Regions from separate parts of the Lentibacillus halophilus genome, predicted to be linked through region 2. Evidence: a T-box and tRNA genes for the amino acid it is inferred to sense, from the RefSeq annotation. Region 2 holds a T-box; the other holds one or more tRNA genes.
What was found. The T-box of region 2 lies ahead of ileS (isoleucine--tRNA ligase). A T-box ahead of a tRNA ligase gene usually reads a tRNA of that ligase, here a tRNA-Ile.
Positions count from the first base shown of each region.

Region 1 (3,483 bases), 1.3 Mb from region 2:
GCGGCTGGCTCCAAAATGGTTGCCTCACCGACTTCGGGTGTTGCCAACTCTCGTGGTGTGACGGGCGGTGTGTACAAGGCCCGGGAACGTATTCACCGCGGCATTCTGATCCGCGATTACTAGCGATTCCGGCTTCATACAGGCGAGTTGCAGCCTGCAATCCGAACTGGGAATGGTTTTGTGGGATTGGCTATCACGTCGCCGCTTCGCGTCCCTTTGTTCCATCCATTGTAGCACGTGTGTAGCCCAGGTCATAAGGGGCATGATGATTTGACGTCATCCCCGCCTTCCTCCGGTTTGTCACCGGCAGTCACCTTAGAGTGCCCAACTTAATGCTGGCAACTAAGATTAAGGGTTGCGCTCGTTACGGGACTTAACCCAACATCTCACGACACGAGCTGACGACAACCATGCACCACCTGTCACTCTGTCCCCGAAGGGAACACGGCATCTCTGCCGCTGTCAGAGGATGTCAAGACCTGGTAAGGTTCTTCGCGTTGCTTCGAATTAAACCACATGCTCCACCGCTTGTGCGGGCCCCCGTCAATTCTTTTGAGTTTCAGCCTTGCGGCCGTACTCCCCAGGCGGAGTGCTTAATGCGTTAACTTCAGCACAAAGGGGCGGAAACCCCCTAACACCTAGCACTCAACGTTTACGGCGTGGACTACCAGGGTATCTAATCCTGTTCGCTACCCACGCTTTCGCGCCTCAGCGTCAGTAACAGACCAGAGAGTCGCCTTCGCCACTGGTGTTCCTCCACATCTCTACGCATTTCACCGCTACACGTGGAATTCCACTCTCCTCTTCTGTACTCAAGTCTCCCAGTTTCCAATGACCGCTCGCGGTTGAGCCGCGAGATGTCACATCAGACTTAAAAGACCGCCTGCGCGCCCTTTACGCCCAATAATTCCGGACAACGCTCGCCCCCTACGTATTACCGCGGCTGCTGGCACGTAGTTTGCCGGGGCTTTCTGGTCAGGTACCGTCAAACCATGGCCCTGTTCGAACCACGCCTGTTCTTCCCTGACAACAGAGTTTTACGATCCGAAGACCTTCATCACTCACGCGGCGTTGCTCCGTCAGACTTTCGTCCATTGCGGAAGATTCCCTACTGCTGCCTCCCGTAGGAGTCTGGGCCGTGTCTCAGTCCCAGTGTGGCCGATCACCCTCTCAGGTCGGCTACGCATCGTCGCCTTGGTGAGCTCTTACCTCACCAACTAACTAATGCGCCGCGGGCCCATCCGTAAGTGACAGCACAAAGGCCGTCTTTCAGCCCTCCCCCATGCGGGGAAAGGCATTATCCGGTATTAGCTCACGTTTCCGCAAGTTATCCCGGTCTTTCGGGCAGGTTGCCCACGTGTTACTCACCCGTCCGCCGCTCGTTCCACAGACGCACGCCCCGAAGGGCGATTGTCTGCTTCCCGCGCTCGACTTGCATGTATTAGGCACGCCGCCAGCGTTCGTCCTGAGCCAAGATCAAACTCTCCAAAAAAAGTTTGGGATACGACTGACACCGATCAGCCGTTCATTGGCTTCGCTTATTTTGTGGATTTCAAGGGGTAAGTCATTCAGCCGATATACACATCAGCATTCCGACTCCCTGCCTCTGACATCCATCTGTCATACTGGCTGTTTTGTTCAGTTTTCAAGGAGCAAAGTGGGCCTGGGTGGACTTGAACCACCGACCTCACGCTTATCAGGCGTGCGCTCTGACCGACTGAGCTACAGGCCCTAACTTGAATATGGAGCGGGTGATGGGAATCGAACCCACGACATCAGCTTGGAAGGCTGAGGTTTTACCACTAAACTACACCCGCATAGCATTAACATAAAAGTCGTTCCGATGGTCGGGAAGACAGGATTTGAACCTGCGACCCCATGGTCCCAAACCATGTGCTCTGCCAAGCTGAGCTACTTCCCGTGATATGGTGCGCCCGAGAGGAGTCGAACCCCTAGCCTTCTGATCCGTAGTCAGACGCTCTGTCCAATTGAGCTACGGGCGCTTCAGAGTGACGATGGCTAATATATCACGCTGTTGCTAAAGCGTCAATGGTTTTTTTAATGCGGCCGAGAGGACTTGAACCTCCACGGGGAAACCCCACTAGGCCCTCAACCTAGCGCGTCTGCCATTCCGCCACAGCCGCATATAAAGCACATAATAAAATGCCGTGAGTGGCACAGCAATGATATCAATGCGGATGGAGGGACTCGAACCCTCACGTCACCATGACACTAGATCCTGGGTCTAGCGCGTCTGCCAATTCCGCCACATCCGCAAAAATGGTGAGCCATGGAGGATTCGAACCTCCGACCCTCTGATTAAAAGTCAGATGCTCTACCAACTGAGCTAATGGCTCCTATTCAAACATGTAAAACATACCCGTTATCTATCGCGGATTATCGATAATGACAACTGGGCTACCAGGATTCGAACCTGGGAATCACGGGATCAAAACCCGATGCCTTACCGCTTGGCTATATCCCAATAATGGCGGTCCGGACGGGACTCGAACCCGCGACCTCCTGCGTGACAGGCAGGCATTCTAACCAACTGAACTACCGGACCCAACCAAGAATGAAAAGAATATGACCCGTACGGGATTCGAACCCGTGTTACCGCCGTGAAAGGGCGGTGTCTTAACCACTTGACCAACGGGCCATAAAATGGCGGAGAAGGAGGGATTCGAACCCTCGCGCCGTCTGAAACGGCCTACACCCTTAGCAGGGGCGCCTCTTCAGCCACTTGAGTACTTCTCCGAATGGCTCCACAGGCAGGATTCGAACCTGCGACCGATCGGTTAACAGCCGATAGCTCTACCGCTGAGCTACTGTGGAAGAGTCTTAAATGATTTTTTAGCGCAATAAGAAAACAATTATTATCGCGACAAAAAACATAGTACAACATTTATCAAAGCATGTCAATAACTTCAAACAAAGAATTTGCGGAGTGTTTCCCTATAAAATCTCGCATTTCGCAACGACCTGTACAATTTAACATGCGGATTGCCATGAGTCAATATATACAATATGGGACTAAAAACCATTCCTTTTTGCAGTGACCATTGAACGTATGAATAAAGAGAACATCCACCCATCAATCACCATATCAAGCCTTCTGTGCATACAATAATTCACCCTTGCACTGACCGCATCGGTATTTTTGAAGATTGATTCTGCGTATGCGTTCATATACACGACCACATTGCTTGCACCGATATTTATGTTTGAGCTGTCTTTCCGCTGAAGGCAACGGCGTGCAATATCTTGGTGCCCCTGTCTTTTTTAATAGCTCTTTAAAATCTTTGTCGCCATGTTTATATCCTTTACCTTCTATATGAAGGTGATAATGGCATAATTCGTGTTTCAAAATACCGGACAGATTATCGTCGTTGGTTTCCTCAGCGTATTTAGGATTCACTTCAATCGTTCTTTTGGACGGAATGTACCGCCCTCCTGTTGTGCGTAGACGGTTGTTGTAAACGG
Region 1 covers NZ_AP043750.1:1,230,039-1,233,521, reverse strand. Annotated here, with positions in the region: rRNA gene ACZ5Q7_RS06040 (16S ribosomal RNA) at 1-1,492, opposite strand, end outside; tRNA gene ACZ5Q7_RS06035 (tRNA-Ile) at 1,659-1,732, opposite strand; tRNA gene ACZ5Q7_RS06030 (tRNA-Gly) at 1,744-1,817, opposite strand; tRNA gene ACZ5Q7_RS06025 (tRNA-Pro) at 1,845-1,921, opposite strand; tRNA gene ACZ5Q7_RS06020 (tRNA-Arg) at 1,927-2,003, opposite strand; tRNA gene ACZ5Q7_RS06015 (tRNA-Leu) at 2,063-2,144, opposite strand; tRNA gene ACZ5Q7_RS06010 (tRNA-Leu) at 2,194-2,276, opposite strand; tRNA gene ACZ5Q7_RS06005 (tRNA-Lys) at 2,282-2,357, opposite strand; tRNA gene ACZ5Q7_RS06000 (tRNA-Gln) at 2,414-2,485, opposite strand; tRNA gene ACZ5Q7_RS05995 (tRNA-Asp) at 2,490-2,566, opposite strand; tRNA gene ACZ5Q7_RS05990 (tRNA-Glu) at 2,588-2,659, opposite strand; tRNA gene ACZ5Q7_RS05985 (tRNA-Ser) at 2,666-2,757, opposite strand; tRNA gene ACZ5Q7_RS05980 (tRNA-Asn) at 2,761-2,835, opposite strand; gene ACZ5Q7_RS05975 (SprT family protein) at 3,107-3,483, opposite strand, start outside.
Region 1: it has a tRNA-Ile gene. The T-box ahead of ileS (isoleucine--tRNA ligase) is inferred to sense a tRNA for this amino acid. The anticodon was not compared.

Region 2 (3,483 bases):
TTGCCGGATCAAAATCATTTAAGTTTCCAAGCATAAAACGCACCGTGTTTCTGATTTTCCGGTAGCCTTCTGAAATCTGTTTCAAAATTTCCTGCGAAATCCGCACATCAGCCTGATAATCTACAGACGACACCCAAAGACGCAATATATCCGACCCGAGCTGTTTTTGAATTTTCATCGGATCCATGACGTTGCCGAGTGACTTACTCATTTTGCGTCCATTTCCATCCAGTGTGAAGCCATGGCTAATAATGGTTTCAAATGGTGCCTTACCAGTCACCGCCACCGCTGTTGAGATGGATGAATTAAACCAGCCACGATACTGATCGCTTCCTTCCAGATAGACATCAGCCGGGCGCTTCTGATCATCCCTCTCCACCAATACGGCTTCATGGGAAGACCCTGAATCAAACCACACGTCCATAATATCCGTTTCTTTTGTAAAGGTTCCATTCGGGCTATGTTCCGATGTAAACCCGTCCGGAAGTAAGTCGGTTGCATCCCATTCAAACCAGATATTTGATCCGTGTTGTGCGAACAATTGGGAAACATGATCAATCGTTTCATCATTAATAATTGGCGTTCCATCTTCTGCATAAAAAACAGGTATAGGAACACCCCATGTCCGCTGCCGAGAGATACACCAATCTTCCCGGTCACGCACCATGTTATAAAGTCGTGTTTCTCCCCAAGCCGGATACCAACTGATTCGTTTGATTTCATTCAAAATATCCTGACGAAAATCTTTAATGGAAGCGAACCATTGCGATGTTGCCCGAAAAATCGTCGGTTTTTTTGTACGCCAATCGTGTGGGTACGAGTGTGTAATGAATGTCAGTTTCAACAGTTTTCCGTTTTCACTTAATTTATCGGTAATGACTTTGTTGGCCTGATCATAAAACACACCTTCCAATCCGGGAGCTTCATCTGTGAAATATCCTTTATAATCAACAGGAGACAGTGGATCGAGGCCGTAAGTGCGCGCCATATGAAAGTCGTCTTCGCCATGACCCGGTGCTGTATGAACACAGCCAGTACCGGCATCAGTCGTCACATGCTCACCAAGCATCACAAGCGAATCACGATCATAGAACGGATGCTTAGCGGTCATCCTATCTGCTTGGTGTCCTTGAAATGTTTGAACAACTTCCGGATTTTCCCATTCCAATTCCGCTGTGATTGTTTCCACCAAGTCATGAGCAACAACATATTTTTCACCGTTAACAGCGACAACAGCATAATCCAGTTCCGGATGGAGCGCAATACCAAGATTAGCCGGAATCGTCCATGGTGTTGTCGTCCAAATAATAAATTTCTCTCCACCATTTAATATATGTTTGCCATCCTTTACGTCAAACGCAACATAAATCGATGGCGAGCGTTTATCATGGTATTCGATCTCCGCCTCAGCCAGTGCTGATTCCGATGATGGAGACCAGTATACTGGCTTCAATCCTCGATAAATGTAACCATTTTTGGCCATGTCACCGAACACTCTGATTTGGGCGGCTTCATAATCGTTCGTCAATGTAACATACGGGTTATTCCAATCGCCGCGGACACCGAGTTTCTTGAATTGGGTCCGTTGATTATCAAGCTGACCCATAGCATATTCGGCGCACTTCTGACGAAACTCGGCTATGCTCATTTTTTTGCGGTCGACGTTTTTCTTTTTTGTCAAGGCAGTTTCCACCGGCAGTCCATGTGTATCCCAGCCGGGGACGTATGGCGCATGGAATCCACTCATAGATTTATACCGAGTAATAAAATCTTTTAAGATCTTGTTAAGGGCATGACCAATATGCAAATCGCCATTGGCATACGGAGGACCGTCATGCAAAATAAACATCGGACGATCGTTTGTCCGTTCCAGATTCTTTTCGTAAATGTGTTCATCATCCCATTTTTTCTGGCGTTCCGGTTCTTTATTTGGTAAATTCCCACGCATCGGAAACGTTGTTTTAGGCATCAGCAGTGTATCTTTATAATCCAATGTACTTCCTCCTATTCATTTTTGTTTACTTATTTAGACCACAGTCTGAATATAAAAAAATCCTCTCTATCCCGGAAAGGGACGAGAAGACTCGCGGTACCACCCTTATCAATTTAAAATCGATGTTTATTTTAAATTTACTCGATATCCGTAACGTGGATAAACCGTCCATTTTTACTCGCTTCCAAATGGACACTCGGGAGTGATTTTCTGAATGACCTTGCCGTATCAGGCTTTCACCATCCCTGATTCGCTGAAGCAATAGCAACATTCATACTGTCTCCGTCATCATGATTGTGTATTTGTTCAGACCTTTATCATAATGAATTATATGTAATATTTCGGAAAGCGTCAAGGCCTAAGCATTGCTGTCAACATAGTTGGATGTTTCTTCCTTTTCCTCTTCTGTTTCGTCATTAAATAAGTCTTCCCAATCGTTTGTATTGATCACTTCGAGTTGTGCTTCTACAAGCATTTTTAGACGGGATCGGAACACTTTGGCCTGTTTTTTCAGTTCCTCGATATCCATTTCAATTCTTCTCGATTTATTTAATGATTCATTCACAATTCGATCGGCATTTTTTTCAGCTTCTTTAATAATCAATTTCGATTCTTTTTGCGCATTGCCTTTCACTTCCTCAGCGGTTTCCTGCGCCGTTAGAATGGAGTTATTCAACGTGCTTTCAATATTCGTGAAGTGCGAAAGCCTTTCATTCAACTGCTCCACCTGCTCCTGCAATTCCTTCTTTTCACGAATGGTCATTTCGTAATCTTTTATAACCTGATCAAGAAATTCGTTGACCTCATCTTCGTCATAGCCCCGAAAGCTCCGTGTAAACTCTTTATTGTGTATATCGAGCGGTGATAATGACATACAGCCACCTCCTTTTATCCAAATTGATTCGACAAAAACAACAAAAATCCTTCATCGTGTACCGGAATTATTTTAATACAGCTACAGTGATGTTTATATGACCTTTTTTTGTATAACCGTTGTTGTGCACCAATTTGCTTCGGCCCTTTCCTCGAAGCGACAATATATCACCTTCTTGAAGGGTGAATTTTTTGTCGTCTATAATTTTATGATTCACCTTCACCAAACCTTGTGAGATCATGTCAGAGGCTTTTGTTCTGGACAATTTATAAATAGCTTTCACAACCGTATCCAACCGTAATGACGACACGGTATGCGTGGATTCTATCCAATCGGTTTTGCTTTCGATCATTGTTGAAAGCGGCTTTTCATCCAGGCGGATACTCGTTTTTTTGATAGTTGTCAAATTTGCAAGCACATATGGGATAATTTCATCGGCGACCACCATCTGAACAAGCCCATCTTCCACGATAATATCGCCCAATTTTTTACGCTTGATGCCCAGGGATAAAAATGCGCCCATGACATCACTGTGTGTAAGCGAAACGAATTTGGAATGATAGAACCCTTGCAAGAGAGCAAGTTGAAAGGTGTCTTCCGTGATCGGTTCATATCT
Region 2 covers NZ_AP043750.1:2,498,542-2,502,024, forward strand. Annotated here, with positions in the region: gene ileS (isoleucine--tRNA ligase) at 1-1,993, opposite strand, end outside; T-box leader at 2,068-2,291, opposite strand; gene ACZ5Q7_RS12330 (DivIVA domain-containing protein) at 2,352-2,867, opposite strand; gene ACZ5Q7_RS12335 (YlmH family RNA-binding protein) at 2,935-3,483, opposite strand, start outside.